3 regions of the Escherichia sp. XD33 genome follow, and region 2 is predicted to be linked to each of the others. Evidence: riboswitches for the same ligand, from Rfam matches in the RefSeq annotation. Region 2 holds a riboswitch; each other region holds the start of a gene.
The links. A riboswitch is a leader RNA that binds a small molecule or an ion and turns the genes downstream of it on or off. The one in region 2 is predicted to bind thiamine pyrophosphate.

Region 1 (6,495 bases), on a different contig from region 2:
CAGCAGGTATAATCTGCTGGCGGGTGATTTTACACCAATACTCAGTCACACATGATGCAGGCAAGTCAACTTTCAGAATTGCGGTCATCCCACTGCATCAGTCCTTCAAGCATGGTTAATCGTTGTGGGACGCTTAACCAACGCAACCAGCACAACTTCGCTGTCGCGGTAAAATAGTGCTGATAAAACTGACGCATGGGGCACCTCCTTGCTTCATCGTTAGGAATTATTGACTTAATATAGGGAAAATAAAATTGCTGTCTTTTGCGCAGGAGTTCCCCTTTTATGCCATCTGCTCGTCTGCAACAACAGTTCATCCGCCTGTGGCAATGCTGCGAGGGTAAATCGCAGGACACAACGCTCAACGAACTGGCAGCGTTATTGAGCTGCTCGCGTCGTCATATGCGCACCCTGCTCAACACCATGCAGGATCGCGGCTGGCTGACGTGGGAAGCGGAAGTCGGGCGTGGTAAACGCTCGCGTCTGACATTCCTCTATACCGGGCTGGCGCTTCAGCAACAGCGGGCGGAAGACCTGCTGGAGCAGGATCGTATCGACCAACTAGTGCAGTTAGTTGGCGACAAAGCGACTGTGCGGCAAATGCTGGTTTCTCATCTGGGCCGCAGCTTCCGCCAGGGGCGGCACATCCTGCGCGTGCTCTACTATCGTCCGTTGCGTAATCTGCTACCTGGCAGCGCATTGCGCCGTTCCGAAACCCATATTGCCCGGCAAATCTTCAGTTCGCTAACGCGCATAAATGAGGAAAATGGGGAACTGGAAGCAGACATCGCCCACCACTGGCAGCAAATATCACCGCTTCACTGGCGTTTCTTTTTGCGTCCAGGAGTCCATTTTCATCATGGTCGTGAACTGGAAATGGACGACGTGATCGCCTCTTTAAAACGAATCAATACGCTGCCGCTCTATTCGCATATTGCGGACATTGTGTCGCCGACGCCCTGGACGCTGGATATCCATCTCACGCAACCGGACCGCTGGTTACCGTTACTGCTGGGGCAAGTTCCGGCGATGATCCTGCCGCGCGAATGGGAAACCCTCAGTAACTTTGCCAGCCATCCCATCGGCACCGGTCCGTATGCGGTGATCCGCAACACCACCAATCAACTGAAAATTCAGGCATTCGATGACTTCTTCGGTTACCGGGCATTAATCGATGAAGTTAACGTCTGGGTTCTGCCGGAAATTGCCGACGAGCCAGCTGGAGGTCTGATGCTAAAAGGTCCACAGGGCGAGGAAAAAGAGATTGAAAGCCGCCTGGAGGAAGGTTGCTACTATTTACTATTCGACAGCCGCACCCATCGCGGGGCGAATCAGCAAGTCAGGGACTGGGTAAGCTATGTGCTTTCTCCAACTAATCTGGTCTATTTCGCTGAGGAACAGTACCAGCAACTGTGGTTCCCGGCTTATGGACTGCTCCCCCGTTGGCACCATGCCCGCACCATAAAGAGCGAAAAACCGGCTGGTCTGGAAAGCCTCACCCTGACCTTTTATCAGGATCACAGTGAGCATCGGGTGATTGCCGGGATCATGCAGCAGATTCTGGCAAGCCACCAGGTCACGCTGGAAATCAAAGAGATCGACTACGATCAGTGGCATGAAGGAGAGATCGAGAGCGATATCTGGCTTAATAGCGCCAACTTTACGCTGCCGCTGGATTTTTCGCTGTTCGCGCACTTGTGCGAGGTGCCGCTGCTCCAACACTGTATTCCGATCGACTGGCAAGCCGACGCCGCCCGCTGGCGCAATGGCGAAATGAACCTGGCGAACTGGTGCCAGCAACTGGTCGCCAGTAAAGCAATGGTGCCGCTTATCCACCACTGGCTGATCATTCAGGGACAACGCAGTATGCGCGGCCTGCGTATGAATACCCTCGGCTGGTTCGATTTTAAATCAGCGTGGTTTGCGCCGCCGGATCCATGATTGCTGGTAGATAACAAAATCACTACACTAACGCCGTTCTCAACGGGGTGCCACGCAAACGCGTGCGCTGAGAAAATACCCGTCGAACCTGATCCGGATAACGCCGGCGAAGGGATTTGAGGCTCCTTCTCAAGTCCTTTGCCACTCTTTTTTGAGGTGCAAAGTGTTAAAAAAATGTCTTCCCCTGCTGTTGCTGTGCACAGCGCCCGTTTTCGCTAAACCCGTTCTGACTGTTTATACCTACGATTCCTTCGCCGCCGACTGGGGGCCTGGTCCAAAGATCAAAAAAGCTTTTGAAGCCGACTGTAACTGCGAACTGAAACTGGTGGCGCTGGAAGATGGCGTTTCGCTTCTCAACCGTCTACGGATGGAAGGCAAAAATAGTAAAGCCGATGTGCTGCTGGGGCTGGATAACAATCTGTTAGACGCCGCCAGTAAAACCGGACTATTTGCCAAAAGCGGTGTGGCAGCGGATGCCGTTAACGTTCCCGGCGGCTGGAATAATGACACTTTCGTACCGTTTGATTACGGCTACTTCGCCTTCGTCTATGACAAGAACAAACTAAAAAACCCGCCACAAAGCCTGAAGGAGCTGGTTGAGAGCGATCAAAACTGGCGGGTGATTTATCAGGATCCGCGCACCAGTACGCCGGGGCTGGGTCTGTTGCTATGGATGCAAAAAGTCTATGGCGATAACGCCCCGCAAGCCTGGCAGAAACTGGCGAAGAAAACCGTCACCGTCACCAAAGGCTGGAGCGAAGCCTACGGCCTGTTTTTAAAAGGCGAAAGCGATCTGGTACTGAGTTACACCACCTCTCCGGCTTATCACATTCTCGAAGAGAAGAAAGATAACTACGCCGCTGCGAACTTCAGCGAAGGTCACTATCTGCAGGTGGAAGTCGCCGCCCGCACCGCTGCCAGCAAGCAGCCGGAGCTGGCGCAAAAATTCCTCCAGTTTATGGTTTCTCCGGCTTTTCAGAATGCGATCCCAACCGGTAACTGGATGTATCCGGTGGCAAATGTCACACTGCCTGCCGGGTTTGAACAATTGACCAAACCGGCCACCACGCTGGAGTTCACACCAGCTGAAGTGGCGGCACAACGTCAGGCATGGATTAGCGAATGGCAACGCGCCGTCAGCCGTTAATTCCCGGCTGGTTAATTCCAGGTGTAAGCGCCGCCACGCTGGTGGTAGCGGTTGCGCTGGCGGCGTTTCTCGCCCTGTGGTGGAACGCACCGCAGGGTAGCTGGGCGGCAATCTGGCAGGACAGCTACCTGTGGCATGTGGTGCGCTTCTCCTTCTGGCAGGCGTTTCTCTCGGCGCTGCTCTCTGTCGTACCCGCGATATTCCTCGCCCGCGCGCTCTATCGCAGGCGCTTTCCGGGTCGGCTGGCGCTGTTGCGTCTGTGCGCAATGACCTTAATCCTCCCGGTGCTGGTTGCTGTTTTCGGCATTCTTAGCGTCTATGGTCGCCAGGGCTGGCTGGCAACACTCTGCCAATCGCTCGGTCTGGAGTGGACCTTTTCGCCCTACGGCCTGCAAGGTATTTTGCTGGCCCACGTATTTTTTAATCTACCGATGGCGAGCCGCTTATTACTCCAGGCACTGGAAAACATTCCCGGCGAACAACGTCAGCTTGCCGCCCAGCTTGGGATGCGCGGCTGGCATTTTTTCCGCTTCGTCGAATGGCCGTGGTTACGGCGACAAATCCCGCCGGTTGCTGCACTTATCTTTATGCTCTGTTTCGCCAGCTTCGCCACCGTGCTATCGCTGGGCGGCGGTCCGCAGGCAACCACTATCGAGCTGGCAATCTATCAGGCGCTGAGTTACGACTACGATCCTGCCCGCGCGGCGATGCTGGCGCTGATCCAGATGGTGTGTTGCCTCGGGTTGGTGCTGCTGAGTCAGCGATTGAGTAAGGCCATTGCGCCAGGCACCACGCTGCTGCAAGGCTGGCGCGACCCGGACGATCGTCTGCATAGCCGCATTTGCGACACGGTGTTAATTGTGCTGGCGCTGCTGCTGTTGCTGCCACCGTTGCTGGCGGTGATCGTCGATGGGCTAAATCGCCAGTTGCCGGAAGTGCTGGCACAACCGGTGCTGTGGCAGGCGCTGTGGACCTCGTTGCGTATTGCGCTGGCGGCAGGTGTATTGTGCGTAGTGCTGACCATGATGCTGCTATGGAGCAGTCGCGAACTTCGGGCGCGGCAGAAAATGCTGGCGGGTCAGGCGCTGGAGATGAGCGGCATGTTGATCCTCGCCATGCCGGGGATTGTGCTGGCTACCGGCTTCTTTTTACTGCTCAACAACACCATTGGCCTGCCGCAATCTGCTGACGGCATTGTGATTTTCACCAATGCGTTAATGGCGATCCCTTATGCGCTGAAAGTACTGGAAAACCCGATGCGCGATATCACCGCCCGCTACAGTATGTTGTGTCAGTCGCTGGGCATTGAAGGCTGGTCGCGCTTAAAAGTGGTCGAGCTGCGCGCCCTGAAACGTCCACTGGCGCAGGCGCTGGCTTTTGCCTGCGTGCTGTCGATTGGTGATTTTGGCGTGGTGGCGTTGTTCGGTAACGATGATTTCCGCACCCTGCCGTTTTATCTCTACCAGCAAATTGGCTCCTATCGCAGCCAGGACGGCGCGGTCACCGCGTTAATTCTGCTGCTACTCTGTTTTCTGCTGTTTACCGTGATTGAAAAACTACCGGGGCGAGATGTTAAAACTGACTGATATCACCTGGCTTTACCAACATTTGCCGATGCGTTTTAGCTTAACGGTAGAACGCGGCGAGCAGGTGGCGATCCTCGGGCCAAGCGGCGCAGGTAAAAGTACCCTGCTGAACTTGATCGCCGGTTTTCTGACGCCAGCCAGCGGTTCGCTGACTATCGACGGCGTTGATCACACCACGACGCCGCCGTCACGCCGTCCGGTGTCGATGCTGTTTCAGGAAAACAACCTGTTCAGTCACCTGACGGTCGCGCAGAACATCGGGCTGGGGCTAAATCCGGGATTGAAACTGAACGCGGCACAGCAGGAGAAAATGCACGCTATCGCCCGCCAGATGGGGATTGATAATTTAATGGCGCGGTTACCTGGCGAGCTTTCCGGCGGTCAGCGACAGCGCGTGGCGTTAGCGCGTTGTCTGGTGCGCGAACAGCCGATTTTATTGCTCGATGAACCGTTCTCTGCGCTCGATCCGGCGTTACGTCAGGAGATGCTGACGCTGGTGAGCACGAGCTGCCAGCAGCAAAAAATGACGTTATTGATGGTGTCACACAGTGTGGAAGATGCCGCGCGGATCGCCACGCGCTCGGTGGTGGTCGCCGACGGGCGCATCGCCTGGCAGGGTAAGACCAATGAGTTGTTGAGCGGTAAGGCGAGTGCTTCAGCACTATTGGGGATTACGGGTTAGTATGCACTGTCAGATGCGGCGTGAACACCTTATCCGACCTACGGACAGTGCGTTTTGTAGGCCTGATAAGACGCGGTCAGCGTCGCATCAGGCAACCCGCACAAGACAATCCCCTAAACCCCAACCACTTTACGCAAAATATCGATATACACCGGCATCAACGGGTGGCGAATTAACACCACCAGCGCCACCACGCCGATGGCAGAAATCAACGGCGTCAGCCACAACAAACGGCCGCGCGACAAATAATGACTTAAACGATCGGTTGCTTTACCGCTGCGCCATAACCGCCAGCACAGCCAGCCACCAACCCACAAAAATACCGCCGTCGCCAGCAGCAACCATTTAAACTCGCCGCTCTGCATTCCGGCTGGAATATCGATCGCCGCGCCCGCCAGAATCCCAGGCAGGAAGTAAAACGGTGGCCACAGCAGGCAGCCGATAATATTCGGCGTAATGAATTTTGCCACCGGCAGATCCAGCATTCCCGCCACCATTGGCACCAGCGGACGCGTCGGGCCAACAAAGCGACCGACCAGAATGGTGAACATGCTGTGTTGATGCAACGCATGTTCAGTTTTATCGAGTAATGCTTTGTTTTTCTTCAGAAATGACCAGCGATGCAACGGCTTTTTAAAACGCCAGCCCAGCCAGAAGGAGATCCAGTCGCCCAGCAGACAACCGACAATCCCTGCCAGCCAGGCGTGCCAGAAACTTAACTCGCCGCTGCCAATCAGCGCTCCCAGCCCCGCCATCAGCACCGTACCGGGTAGAATCAAACCGACCAGCGCCAGCGACTCCAGAAAGGCCACCAACACCACCGCCATCAATGAATACACGGTAGATTGGGTAATAAAGTGTTCCAGCAATGCTTGCATAATGTGCCTGTCAAATGGACGAAGCAGGGATTCTGCAAACCCTATGCTACTCCGTCAAGCCGTCAATTGTCTGATTCGTTACCAATTATGACAACTTGACGGCTACATCATTCACTTTTTCTTCACAACCGGCACGGAACTCGCTCGGGCTGGCCCCGGTGCATTTTTTAAATACCCGCGAGAAATAGAGTTGATCGTCAAAACCAACATTGCGACCGACGGTGGCGATAGGCATCCGGGTGGTGCTCAAAAGCAGCTTCG
Region 2 (6,495 bases):
ATATCGGAAAAGAGGATCGCCGCATCCAGCGGGTAGCGACGCAGCGGTTGCAAAGTCACTTCGCACGCCAGCTCGGCGTTTTTGCACAGCGACATAAAATCGCCCGCCTGGGCGCGCGTGGCTTTATATTCCGGTAGATAGCGACCCGCCTGGCGCATCATCCATACTGGAGTGACATCAACGGGCTGGCGCAGCAGCGCCCGCAGATAACGATCGTTTTTAAGTTCGGTCATTTTGGCTGTTCCTTAGTGCGTCAGGCGGTCAGTGTATCATCACTCATACTCTGCCCGACACATCGCCACAGTATCTTCTATCAGACGGCGCGCTACGGTGCCGGGCGGCGGGAGTAACGGCAAATCGTCATAGCGATACCAGTTCGCCTCAAGCAATTCTTTCGGGTCGATCACGATGTCGCCGCTGTCATATTCCGCCATAAACGCGGTCATTAAAGACTGAGGAAACGGCCACGGCTGGGAAGTCACATAACGCAAGTTTTTAACTTTAATTCCGCTCTCTTCCATCACTTCCCGCGCGACCGCCTGCTCGAGGGTTTCGCCCACTTCGACGAATCCGGCAAGTACCGTATGGACACCGTTACGATGGCGGGTATGCTGGGCGAGGAGGATCGAATCATCGCGACGGATGGCAACAATAATGCAGGGGGCGATTTGCGGGTAGTAACGCTCACGGCAATGGCTGCACAGCATCGCCCATTCGGTTTTGCTCGGATACATTTCATGCCCGCAGTAACCACAGTATTTATGCGATCGGTAAAACTCCGCCAGTTGTACGCCTCGTCCGGCCAGTTGAAACAGCCCAACATCGAGATCAATGACCTGACGTACCGACCCCATATCGTGACGCCGCTGCTGTTGTACTAACCAAACAGGTTCCCCCTGCCATTCGCCGATTTGTAGTGCGCGCTGACCCACAAGATCGAAATTTGCCGCTTCGCCATATGGCAATTCTCCCTTCGGCAACCATAATTTTTGTTCATGGCTGACGACCCACCAGCCGAGATCTAATTTTTCAATTATACGATCCATAGCTCTTGCACTACCTTTGCATCACTGGCATGTTTAACATGGTTTTTACATTTCTCACTGAGCAGTTTTTGAATACAAACTTGCGGAGTCAATCATGCTTAACCAGCTCGATAACCTGACGGAGCGCGTCAGAGGAAGTAACAAACTGGTTGATCGCTGGCTACATGTACGTAAGCATCTGCTCGTGGCTTACTACAATCTGGTTGGCATTAAGCCTGGCAAAGAATCGTACATGAGGCTAAACGAAAAAGCCCTTGATGATTTTTGTCAGAGCCTGGTCGATTACTTGTCTGCCGGACATTTCAGTATTTATGAGCGCATTCTTCATAAGCTGGAAGGCAACGGGCAACTCGCGCGCGCCGCGAAGATTTGGCCGCAACTCGAAGCCAATACTCAACAGATTATGGATTACTACGATTCCAGTCTGGAAACCGCCATCGATCATGATAATTACCTTGAGTTTCAACAGGTTTTATCTGACATCGGCGAGGCGCTGGAAGCGCGCTTTGTGCTGGAAGATAAGCTGATTCTGCTGGTGCTTGACGCCGCCCGCGTCAAACATCCTGCTTGAGTTCTGCGCTGTTAACGCGTAATTTACATTCAATGCCCCATTTGCGGGGCTAATTTCTTGTCGGAGTGCCTTAACTGGCTGAGACCGTTTATTCGGGATCCGCGGAACCTGATCAGGCTAATACCTGCGAAGGGAACAAGAGTTAATCTGCTATCGCATCGCCCCTGCGGCGATCGTCTCTTGCTTCATCCGTCGTCTGACAAGCCACGTCCTTAACTTTTTGGAATGAGCTATGTCTGCAACAAAACTGACCCGCCGCGAACAACGCGCCCGGGCCCAACATTTTATCGACACCCTGGAAGGCACCGCCTTTCCCAACTCAAAACGCATTTATATCACTGGCACACACCCCGGCGTGCGCGTGCCGATGCGTGAGATCCAGCTTAGCCCGACGCTAATTGGCGGTAGCAAAGAACAGCCGCAGTACGAAGAAAACGAAGCGATTCCGGTCTACGACACCTCCGGCCCGTATGGTGATCCGCAGATTGCCATTAACGTGCAGCAAGGGCTGGCAAAACTACGCCAGCCGTGGATCGATGCGCGCGGCGATACCGAAGAACTTACCGTGCGCAGTTCCGATTACACTAAAGCGCGGCTGGCAGATGATGGCCTCGACGAACTGCGTTTTAGCGGCGTACTAACACCAAAACGCGCCAAAGCAGGACGCCGTGTCACCCAACTGCACTACGCCCGCCAGGGCATCATCACGCCGGAAATGGAATTCATCGCCATCCGCGAGAATATGGGCCGCGAGCGCATCCGTAGCGAGGTTTTACGCCACCAGCATCCGGGAATGAGCTTTGGCGCACATCTGCCGGAAAATATCACTGCGGAATTTGTCCGTGATGAAGTTGCTGCCGGACGTGCGATTATCCCGGCCAACATTAATCATCCGGAATCGGAGCCGATGATTATTGGTCGCAATTTCCTGGTAAAAGTTAACGCCAATATCGGCAACTCGGCGGTCACCTCTTCCATCGAAGAAGAAGTGGAAAAGCTGGTATGGTCCACGCGCTGGGGAGCGGATACGGTGATGGATCTCTCCACCGGTCGCTATATTCACGAAACCCGCGAGTGGATTTTGCGTAACAGCCCGGTGCCGATCGGTACAGTGCCGATCTACCAGGCGCTGGAGAAGGTTAACGGGATCGCCGAAGATCTTACCTGGGAAGCGTTCCGCGACACGCTGCTGGAACAGGCCGAGCAAGGTGTGGATTACTTCACTATCCATGCGGGCGTACTGCTGCGCTATGTGCCGATGACCGCGAAACGCCTGACCGGTATCGTCTCTCGCGGCGGTTCGATTATGGCGAAATGGTGCCTCTCCCATCATCAGGAAAATTTCCTCTATCAACACTTCCGCGAAATTTGTGAAATCTGTGCCGCTTATGACGTTTCGCTGTCGCTGGGCGACGGTCTGCGCCCCGGTTCTATTCAGGACGCCAACGATGAAGCGCAGTTTGCCGAGCTGCATACGCTGGGCGAACTGACCAAAATTGCCTGGGAATATGACGTGCAGGTGATGATTGAAGGCCCAGGCCACGTGCCGATGCAGATGATCCGCCGCAATATGACCGAGGAGTTAGAGCACTGCCACGAAGCGCCGTTTTACACTCTGGGGCCGCTAACTACCGATATTGCGCCGGGCTATGACCACTTCACGTCGGGGATTGGTGCGGCGATGATTGGCTGGTTTGGCTGCGCGATGCTCTGTTACGTAACGCCAAAAGAGCATCTGGGTCTGCCCAATAAAGAAGATGTTAAGCAGGGGCTTATCACCTATAAGATTGCCGCCCACGCCGCTGACCTGGCGAAAGGGCATCCGGGCGCGCAAATTCGCGATAACGCCATGTCGAAAGCCCGCTTCGAATTTCGCTGGGAAGACCAGTTTAATCTGGCCCTCGACCCGTTTACCGCCCGCGCTTATCACGATGAAACCCTGCCGCAAGAGTCAGGTAAAGTCGCCCATTTTTGCTCCATGTGTGGGCCGAAATTCTGCTCGATGAAAATCAGCCAGGAAGTGCGTGATTACGCCGCCACGCAAACTATTGAAATGGGAATGGCGGATATGTCGGAGAACTTCCGTGCCAGAGGCGGAGAAATCTACCTGCGTAAGGAGGAAGCGTGATGTATCAGCCTGATTTTCCTCCTGTACCTTTTCGTTCAGGACTGTACCCGGTGGTGGACAGCGTACAGTGGATCGAACGTCTGTTGGATGCAGGCGTACGTACTCTCCAGCTACGCATCAAAGATCGGCGCGATGAAGAGGTGGAAGCCGATGTCGTGGCGGCAATTGCGCTGGGCCGCCGCTATAACGCGCGATTGTTTATCAACGATTACTGGCGGCTGGCGATCAAGCATCAGGCGTATGGCGTCCATTTGGGGCAGGAAGATTTGCAAGCCACCGATCTCAATGCCATCCGCGCGGCAGGCCTGCGGCTGGGCGTTTCGACACATGACGATATGGAAATCGACGTCGCGCTGGCAGCACGCCCCTCTTATATCGCGCTGGGACATGTGTTCCCGACGCAAACCAAACAGATGCCTTCTGCACCGCAGGGGCTGGAACAGCTGGCACGGCATGTTGAGCGACTGGCGGATTATCCCACCGTGGCGATTGGCGGTATCAGTCTGGCACGCGCGCCTGCGGTGATAGCAACGGGTGTCGGCAGTATCGCCGTCGTCAGCGCCATTACTCAAGCCGCAGACTGGCGTTTGGCAACGGCACAGTTGCTGGAAATTGCAGGAGTTGGCGATGAATGACCGTGACTTTATGCGTTATAGCCGCCAAATCCTGCTCGACGATATCGCTCTGGACGGGCAGCAAAAACTGCTCGACAGCCAGGTGCTGATTATCGGTCTGGGCGGGCTGGGTACACCTGCTGCGCTGTACCTGGCGGGCGCTGGCGTCGGGACGCTGGTACTGGCAGATGACGACGATGTGCATTTAAGCAATCTGCAACGACAAATCCTCTTTACCACTGAAGATATCGATCGCCCGAAATCGCAGGTCAGCCAACAGCGACTGGCACAGTTGAATCCCGACATTCAACTGACAGCATTACAACAACGGTTAACGGGTGAGGCGTTAAAAGATGCGGTTGCACGGGCCGATGTGGTGCTCGACTGTACCGACAATATGGCGACTCGCCAGGAGATTAATGCCGCCTGCGTGGCACTCAACACGCCGCTTATCACCGCCAGCGCGGTCGGATTTGGCGGTCAGTTGATGGTACTGACGCCGCCCTGGGAGCAGGGGTGTTACCGCTGCCTGTGGCCAGATAACCAGGAGCCAGAACGCAACTGCCGCACGGCGGGCGTGGTTGGCCCGGTGGTCGGGGTTATGGGCACTTTGCAGGCACTGGAAGCCATTAAGTTATTAAGCGGTATAGAGACACCTGCGGGAGAACTCCGACTGTTCGACGGTAAATCGAGCCAGTGGCGCAGCCTGGCGTTGCGCCGCGCCAGTGGTTGCCCGGTATGCGGAGGAAGCAATGCAGATCCTGTTTAACGATCAAGCGATGCAGTGCGCCGCCGGGCAAACTGTTCACGAACTACTGGAGCAACTCGACCAACGACAAGCGGGCGCGGCTCTGGCGATTAATCAGCAAATCGTCCCGCGTGAGCAGTGGGCGCAACATATCGTGCAGGATGGCGACCAGATCCTGCTTTTTCAGGTTATTGCAGGGGGTTGAAATGTTACGTATTGCGGACAAAACGTTTGATTCACATCTGTTTACCGGCACAGGGAAATTCGCTTCTTCACAACTGATGGTGGAGGCGATCCGCGCTTCCGGCAGCCAGCTGGTGACACTGGCGATGAAACGTGTCGACTTGCGCCAGCACAACGACGCTATCCTCGAACCGCTTATCGCGGCGGGTGTGACCCTGCTGCCAAATACATCCGGGGCGAAAACAGCGGAAGAAGCCATTTTCGCCGCCCATCTGGCTCGTGAAGCGTTAGGCACAAACTGGTTAAAATTAGAGATTCACCCTGACGCCCGCTGGCTGTTGCCCGATCCCATCGAAACCCTGAAAGCCGCCGAAACGCTGGTACAACAGGGATTTGTCGTGCTGCCTTACTGCGGGGCCGATCCGGTATTGTGTAAACGTCTGGAAGAAGTCGGCTGTGCAGCGGTGATGCCGCTCGGCGCGCCGATTGGCTCGAATCAGGGACTGGAAACCCGCGCCATGCTGGAGATTATTATCCAGCAGGCCACAGTGCCGGTGGTTGTCGATGCTGGCATCGGCGTTCCCAGCCATGCCGCGCAGGCGCTGGAAATGGGGGCCGACGCGGTGTTAGTGAATACGGCGATTGCCGTCGCGGACGATCCCGTCAACATGGCGAAGGCATTTCGTCTGGCGGTAGAAGCAGGCCTACTGGCACGTCAGTCCGGACCGGGCAGCCGCAGTTATTTTGCTCATGCCACCAGCCCGCTGACCGGATTTCTGGAGGCATCGGCATGAAAACCTTCAGCGATCGCTGGCGACAACTGGACTGGGACGACATCCGCCTGCGTATCAACGGCAAAACGGCTGCTGACGTAGAGCGGGCGCTAAATGCCTCGCAACTCACCCGCGACGACATGATGGCGCTGTTATCGCCTGCCGCCAGTGGCTATCTGGAACAACTGGCCCAACGGGCGCAGCGTCTGACCCGTCAGCGATTTGGCAACACAGTTAGTTTCTACGTCCCGCTTTATCTTTCCAATCTTTGCGCTAACGACTGCACGTACTGTGGATTTTCCATGAGTAATCGCATCAAGCGCAAAACGCTGGATGAAGCGGATATTGCCAGGGAAAGTGCCGCTATACGGGAGATGGGCTTTGAACATCTGCTGTTAGTCACTGGTGAACATCAGGCGAAAGTGGGGATGG
Region 3 (6,495 bases), on a different contig from region 2:
TTAAATCTGGCGCACTGGAGGCAACCGCATTAATCAACGTGAAATACGACTAATAACAAGCAAGACGAGCAAGTGGCTAATAATAAAAAATAACAAGGTGTCTGCATTTCCCCCTCATGATGAGGGGGCTTTTTTTAGCGATGATAAAAAATCTCACCGTCGTAGGCTTTAATGATTTTACCGTCGGTGTCGCTGATCAACACGTACGCGCCACCCATATAGGTCCAGTGCGTCCCGGCATCAGGCGCGGGCAGGTTACGCAACTGCCACTGCTTAATGTTGTACTCATCGGTACGGTACATTTCTGGTACGGTGTCCCCTGGTTTGAAATGCTTAAAGTCAGCAATGAAACTACTTAACTCATACTTAGAAATTCCCGAGGTATTGGTCGAACCCGCGGTGGCTGGTGCGGCCCAGGCGGCACTGGTAACCAGCAAAAGCGCACCCAGCAACATCTTATTTTTAATGGTCATAAACTCTCCACTTTGGGGATCTGTAATATCAGTCGCATATCTTTCCTGCCATACAATATAACTGACAAGCGATATTTTGTTAGTGATCCCATGATTTCGTAAAAAGTGTAAATGAAAGGATGCCCTAAAAGCATCCTTAGCGAGCAGAGAGTCAGCGGAAATAGCTGATTTAAGAATCATCCTGGGCTGAAGATAACATGCAAGCCTAAAGGATTGAGTTATCGCATTATGCCCATGAAGCCATGTACGCCCATATACACACCGACTAAGCCAATCAACAGACTGGAAAAATAGGGGGCGCGTTTAGCGAGAGTGTTAAATCCGCTCCAGCGTTTTGCGACCTGCTGAACGCTGATTGCTGCGCCAACGCCTACGGTGACAAGCGTTAACGCCAGGCCAATGCTGAAACTGACGACCAGTGTTGCGCCCAGTGTCAGGGCTTTCAACTGAATGCATATCAACAGCACGGTAATTGCTGCCGGGCAGGGGATAAGGCCACCGGTTAAGCCAAATAACAAAATTTGCCAGTTGGTGACCTCTCTACCATCAAAGCGTCGTTTAATGTCATTGGCATGGGCTCGTGCATGGGCATCCTGATACTCGCCATGTTCGTGATGGTGATGATGTCCATGGTCGTGGTGATGTTCGTGATCGTGATGATGATGCTCATAATCATGCCCGTGCATATTCTCCAGCCAGTTGCGTTCGCCGCGCCAGGTACGCCAGAACATCCAGAACGCGGTGCTAATAATGATCACTGCGGAAATCAGCTGGAGCCACGGTTCTGCTGATTGAGCAGTAAAGCGCTTGCTGATCACCATCCCGCCAAAGGCAATTAACCAGACCACTGCGGTATGCGAAATAGTTGCTGCCAGTCCGAGCATCACCGCTTGTTTAATGGTGCCTTTGATGGCGATGATAAACGCCGCCATCATCGTTTTTGAGTGCCCTGGTTCCAGGCCATGAAGCGCACCAAGTAAGATGGCGCTGGGGATGAAGAACCAGGCGTTTCCTTGCTGAAGAAGAGTTGTAAATTCGGTCATGATAATAATTCTTAGTATTAATTCGGCAATCTGATTCTACTCCCCCCCAGTACCTGATACTACCCCCCAGTAGATTAATAGTGCTATGATTTTTCATATTCTTGTTAACCAGGTGTTGCCATGTCTCATACAATCCGTGATAAACAGAAACTGAAAGCGCGTGCCAGTAAGATTCAGGGCCAGGTCGTGGCGCTCAAGAAAATGCTCGACGAGCCGCACGAATGCGCTGCAGTTTTACAACAGATTGCTGCTATCCGTGGCGCGGTAAACGGTCTGATGCGGGAAGTGATTAAAGGTCATCTGACGGAACACATCGTTCACCAGGGGGATGAGCTAAAACGTGAAGAAGATCTGGATGTCGTTCTGAAGGTGCTGGATTCATATATCAAATAATTTATTAACGCGATTGTAAAACTGCCGTTTTTCCTCGTTTACAACGCGTGCGCTGGACATTACCATCCTCCTCTGCGATTTATCATCGCAACCAAACGACTCGGGGTGCCCTTCTGCGTGAAGGCTGAGAAATACCCGTATCACCTGATCTGGATAATGCCAGCGTAGGGAAGTCACGGACCACCAGGTCATTGCTTCTTCACGTTATGGCAGGAGCAAACTATGCAAGTCGACCTGCTGGGTTCAGCGCAATCTGCGCACGCGTTACACCTTTTTCACCAACATTCCCCTCTTGTGCACTGCATGACCAATGATGTGGTGCAAACCTTTACCGCCAATACCTTGCTGGCGCTCGGTGCATCGCCAGCGATGGTTATCGAAACCGAAGAGGCCAGTCAGTTTGCGGCTATCGCCAGTGCCTTGTTGATTAACGTTGGCACACTGACGCAGCCACGCGCTCAGGCGATGCGTGCTGCCGTTGAGCAAGCAAAAAGCTCTCAAACACCCTGGACGCTTGATCCAGTAGCGGTGGGTGCGCTCGATTATCGCCGCCATTTTTGTCATGAACTTTTATCTTTTAAACCGGCAGCGATACGTGGTAATGCTTCGGAAATCATGGCATTAGCTGGCATTGCTAATGGCGGACGGGGAGTGGATACCACTGACGCCGCAGCTAACGCGATACCCGCTGCACAAACACTGGCACGGGAAACTGGCGCAATCGTCGTGGTCACTGGCGAGATGGATTATGTTACCGATGGACATCGTATCATTGGTATTCACGGTGGTGATCCGTTAATGACCAAAGTGGTAGGAACTGGCTGTGCATTATCGGCGGTTGTCGCTGCCTGCTGTGCGTTACCAGGCGATACGCTGGAAAATGTCGCATCTGCCTGTCACTGGATGAAACAAGCCGGAGAACGCGCAGTCGCCAGAAGCGAGGGGCCAGGCAGTTTTGTTCCACATTTCCTTGATGCGCTCTGGCAATTGACGCAGGAGGTGCAGGCATGAAACGAATTAACGCTCTGACGATTGCCGGTACTGATCCGAGTGGTGGTGCGGGGATTCAGGCCGATCTTAAAACCTTCTCGGCACTTGGCGCTTATGGTTGCTCAGTTATTACTGCACTGGTGGCGCAAAATACCCGTGGCGTACAGTCGGTGTATCGCATTGAGCCTGATTTTGTCGCCGCCCAGCTCGATTCGGTGTTCAGCGATGTGCGAATCGATACCACTAAAATCGGTATGCTGGCGGAAACCGATATTGTTGAAGCGGTGGCAGAACGGTTGCAACGTTATCAGATCCAAAACGTGGTACTCGACACCGTTATGCTGGCAAAAAGCGGCGACCCGCTGCTTTCACCTTCGGCGGTTGCTACGCTGCGCAGTCGATTATTGCCACAGGTTTCATTAATAACGCCAAACTTGCCCGAAGCTGCCGCCTTGCTCGACGCGCCACACGCGCGCACCGAACAGGAAATGCTGGAACAAGGGCGATCGCTGTTGGCGATGGGCTGTGGCGCAGTGCTAATGAAAGGTGGTCATCTGGATGATGAGCAAAGCCCGGACTGGCTGTTTACCCGCGAGGGTGAACAACGGTTTACCGCACCGCGCATTATGACCAAAAACACCCACGGCACTGGTTGTACACTCTCTGCGGCGTTGGCTGCACTACGCCCGCGCCATACAAACTGGGCTGACACCGTACAGGAGGCAAAAAGCTGGCTTTCATCGGCGTTAGCCCAGGCCGACACGCTGGAAGTTGGTCACGGTATTGGTCCGGTTCACCACTTCCACGCCTGGTGGTGAGCACCGTACTATAGCTGCTTTGGTTATTGTCAGCCTTTGGCACTGACATTCAGGGATGAAACCAATGCAGCTAAGAATTACCAGTCGAAAAAAACTCACCTCTCTATTATGCGCTCTTGGGCTAATTTCCATCATTGCAATTTATCCGCGTCAGACGGTGAATTTTTTCTATTCGACAGCAGTTCAGATTAAAGACTACATCCACTTCTACGGTTATCGCCCGGTTAAATCTTTCGCAATTCGCATTCCTGCCAGTTATACCATTCACGGAATAGATGTTTCGCGCTGGCAGGAGCGGATCGACTGGCAGCGGGTGGCAAAAATGCGCGACAACGGTATCCGCTTACAGTTTGCTTTTATTAAGGCGACGGAAGGCGAAAAGCTGGTGGACCCCTATTTTTCGCGTAACTGGCAACTAAGCCGCGAAAATGGCATGCTGCGTGGGGCGTATCATTATTTCTCCCCGTCGGTATCCGCTTCAGTTCAGGCGCGATTATTTCTGCAAACGGTGGATTTCTCACAAGGCGATTTCCCTGCCGTGCTGGACGTAGAAGAACGGGGAAAATTATCGGCAAAAGAATTACGCAAGCGGGTAAGTCAGTGGCTAAAAATGGTAGAAAAACGCACGGGAAAAAAGCCGATTATTTACTCAGGAGCCGTTTTTTATCACACGAATCTGGCGGGCTATTTTAATGAATATCCGTGGTGGGTGGCTCACTATTATCAACGTTGTCCGGACAATGACGGAATGGCCTGGCGCTTCTGGCAGCATTCCGACCGTGGACAGGTAGATGGCATCAATGGTCCGGTGGATTTTAATGTGTTTAATGGCACGGTGGAGGAGTTGCAGGGATTCGTTGATGGGATTAAAGAAACGCCTTAAATAAGAAGCAGTGATATACTCCCACCAGACTCCCTGGCAGGAAAAAGACAAATGGAACAAGCGCATACCCAGCTGATTGCCCAACTGAACGAGCGTATTTTAGCTGCGGATAACACGCCGCTTTATATTAAGTTTGCCGAAACGGTAAAAAATGCCGTGCGCAGCGGGGTGCTGGAGCATGGCAATATTTTGCCCGGTGAGCGTGATTTAAGTCAGTTAACCGGCGTTTCGCGCATTACGGTGCGCAAGGCGATGCAGGCGCTGGAAGAAGAGGGTGTGGTGACGCGTTCGCGCGGTTACGGCACGCAGATCAACAACATCTTCGAATACTCGTTGAAAGAAGCGCGAGGTTTTTCTCAGCAGGTGGTATTGCGCGGGAAAAAGCCCGATACGCTATGGGTTAACAAGCGTGTCGTGAAATGTCCCGAAGAAGTCGCGCAGCAGCTGGCGGTCGAAGCAGGAAGTGATGTCTTTTTGCTTAAGCGTATTCGCTATGTCGATGAAGAAGCGGTATCGATTGAGGAATCGTGGGTTCCGGCGCATTTAATTCATGATGTTGATGCCATCGGGATTTCACTTTATGACTATTTCCGCAGCCAGCACATTTACCCACAACGTACACGTTCCCGCGTTAGCGCCCGGATGCCGGATGCCGAGTTTCAGTCACATATTCAGTTAGATAGCAAAATACCGGTGCTGGTGATCAAGCAAGTGGCGCTTGACCAACAGCAACGGCCTATTGAGTACAGCATTAGCCACTGTCGCAGCGATCTATACGTTTTTGTGTGCGAGGAGTAGTTCCTCGCGCGTTGGCGCACAATCACCGCCCCGATGCCCGACAACCCACGACGCCACTGCATTGCCCAGTAATACGGCATCCGCCAGTGGCAGACCAGAGGCCAGCCCGGCAAGTACGCCACCTGCATGACTGTCGCCCGCCCCAATGGTGTCTACAACTTGCGTTGGAAATGCCGGAATGCAGCCAGAAGCGTCGTTGCTGAAATACCATGCACCCTCTTTATCGAGACGAACGATCAACGGCGCGGCAAATTTCTCCTGCCATTGCTTGCCAAGTGTTGTTATCTCTGCGGATAAAGCAAAACGTTCGGCGGCAATCTCAGCCTCTTGACGATTGAGTGATACTAAAGGTCGACAGGCCATGATCCGCGCCAGTAATGCGTCCGGGATATCGCCGATACGTGGGCCAAAATCGATAAACGGCGTCACGTCTTGCAGCTTTTCCAGCCATTCCACTAACAATTCGCCGCAGGGCGAGGCCAGTTGATAACCGGAAAAATAGAGCAGGCTGCCAGGCGCAACGGTTAATCGCGCCAGCCACTGGCGATTCCACTGATTTTCCACACCGCTGAATGACATAAAAGTGCGTTCGCCATCCGGCTCAACCAGCGCCAGACACCAGCCGTTATCGCCTTCGGCGTTATCGATCAGGCTGATTAACCCCTCTTTCGCCATCCGGTTGCGAATAATCTCCGCCCACACGCCCTGACCGAGCGGCAAGGCATTACCCGCTTCGATGCCGAGGCGCTTTAACGCCACGGCAATATTCAGTGCGCAGCCGCCAACGTTAACGCTCTGCTGCTTCAGTTCGATATCGCACCCACGCCAGGGGAGGGCATAAGCGTCGGCGATCACATCAATGACCGCCGCGCCGACGACCATCACCGGCTGACGCGAGGTTAATTCAGGCAGCAGCGTGTGTAATCGAGCGCCGCTCATACCGCCTCCCGTTGTTGACGATATTTCGCCAGCGCTGTGGCATAGCGGTTGAAATCAAGCTGATTTACCGCATCCAGTTCCGCCTTTAATGCAGGATCGATAGCGTTAACGCCATGCAACGCGCCGCAAATCGCCGTCGCCATAGCGCCGATGGTGTC

Region 1: it holds a riboswitch for thiamine pyrophosphate, as region 2 does, so the genes downstream of both, thiB (thiamine ABC transporter substrate binding subunit) here and thiC (phosphomethylpyrimidine synthase ThiC) in region 2, are expected to answer to the same signal.
Region 3: it holds a riboswitch for thiamine pyrophosphate, as region 2 does, so the genes downstream of both, thiM (hydroxyethylthiazole kinase) here and thiC (phosphomethylpyrimidine synthase ThiC) in region 2, are expected to answer to the same signal.

Annotation. Positions count from the first base shown of each region.
Region 1 is NZ_JAENDM010000005.1:22,759-29,253, reverse strand. It holds gene sgrT (glucose uptake inhibitor SgrT) at 66-197, opposite strand; gene sgrR (DNA-binding transcriptional regulator SgrR) at 286-1,941, shown strand; TPP riboswitch at 1,975-2,074, shown strand; gene thiB (thiamine ABC transporter substrate binding subunit) at 2,105-3,088, shown strand; gene thiP (thiamine/thiamine pyrophosphate ABC transporter permease ThiP) at 3,064-4,674, shown strand; gene thiQ (thiamine ABC transporter ATP-binding protein ThiQ) at 4,658-5,356, shown strand; gene K0778_RS04790 (DedA family protein) at 5,470-6,234, opposite strand; gene araC (arabinose operon transcriptional regulator AraC) at 6,320-6,495, opposite strand, start outside.
Region 2 is NZ_JAENDM010000047.1:14,464-20,958, reverse strand. It holds gene hemE (uroporphyrinogen decarboxylase) at 1-233, opposite strand, end outside; gene nudC (NAD(+) diphosphatase) at 273-1,046, opposite strand; gene rsd (sigma D regulator) at 1,141-1,617, shown strand; TPP riboswitch at 1,669-1,769, shown strand; gene thiC (phosphomethylpyrimidine synthase ThiC) at 1,850-3,745, shown strand; gene thiE (thiamine phosphate synthase) at 3,745-4,380, shown strand; gene thiF (thiazole biosynthesis adenylyltransferase ThiF) at 4,373-5,128, shown strand; gene thiS (sulfur carrier protein ThiS) at 5,112-5,312, shown strand; gene thiG (thiazole synthase) at 5,314-6,084, shown strand; gene thiH (2-iminoacetate synthase ThiH) at 6,081-6,495, shown strand, end outside.
Region 3 is NZ_JAENDM010000030.1:45,556-52,050, reverse strand. It holds gene rcnB (Ni(II)/Co(II) efflux transporter accessory subunit RcnB) at 135-473, opposite strand; gene rcnA (nickel/cobalt efflux protein RcnA) at 692-1,516, opposite strand; gene rcnR (Ni(II)/Co(II)-binding transcriptional repressor RcnR) at 1,637-1,909, shown strand; TPP riboswitch at 2,001-2,097, shown strand; gene thiM (hydroxyethylthiazole kinase) at 2,132-2,920, shown strand; gene thiD (bifunctional hydroxymethylpyrimidine kinase/phosphomethylpyrimidine kinase) at 2,917-3,717, shown strand; gene K0778_RS16800 (glycoside hydrolase family 25 protein) at 3,782-4,600, shown strand; gene K0778_RS16795 (GntR family transcriptional regulator) at 4,652-5,398, shown strand; gene K0778_RS16790 (carbohydrate kinase family protein) at 5,372-6,337, opposite strand; gene K0778_RS16785 (ADP-ribosylglycohydrolase family protein) at 6,334-6,495, opposite strand, start outside.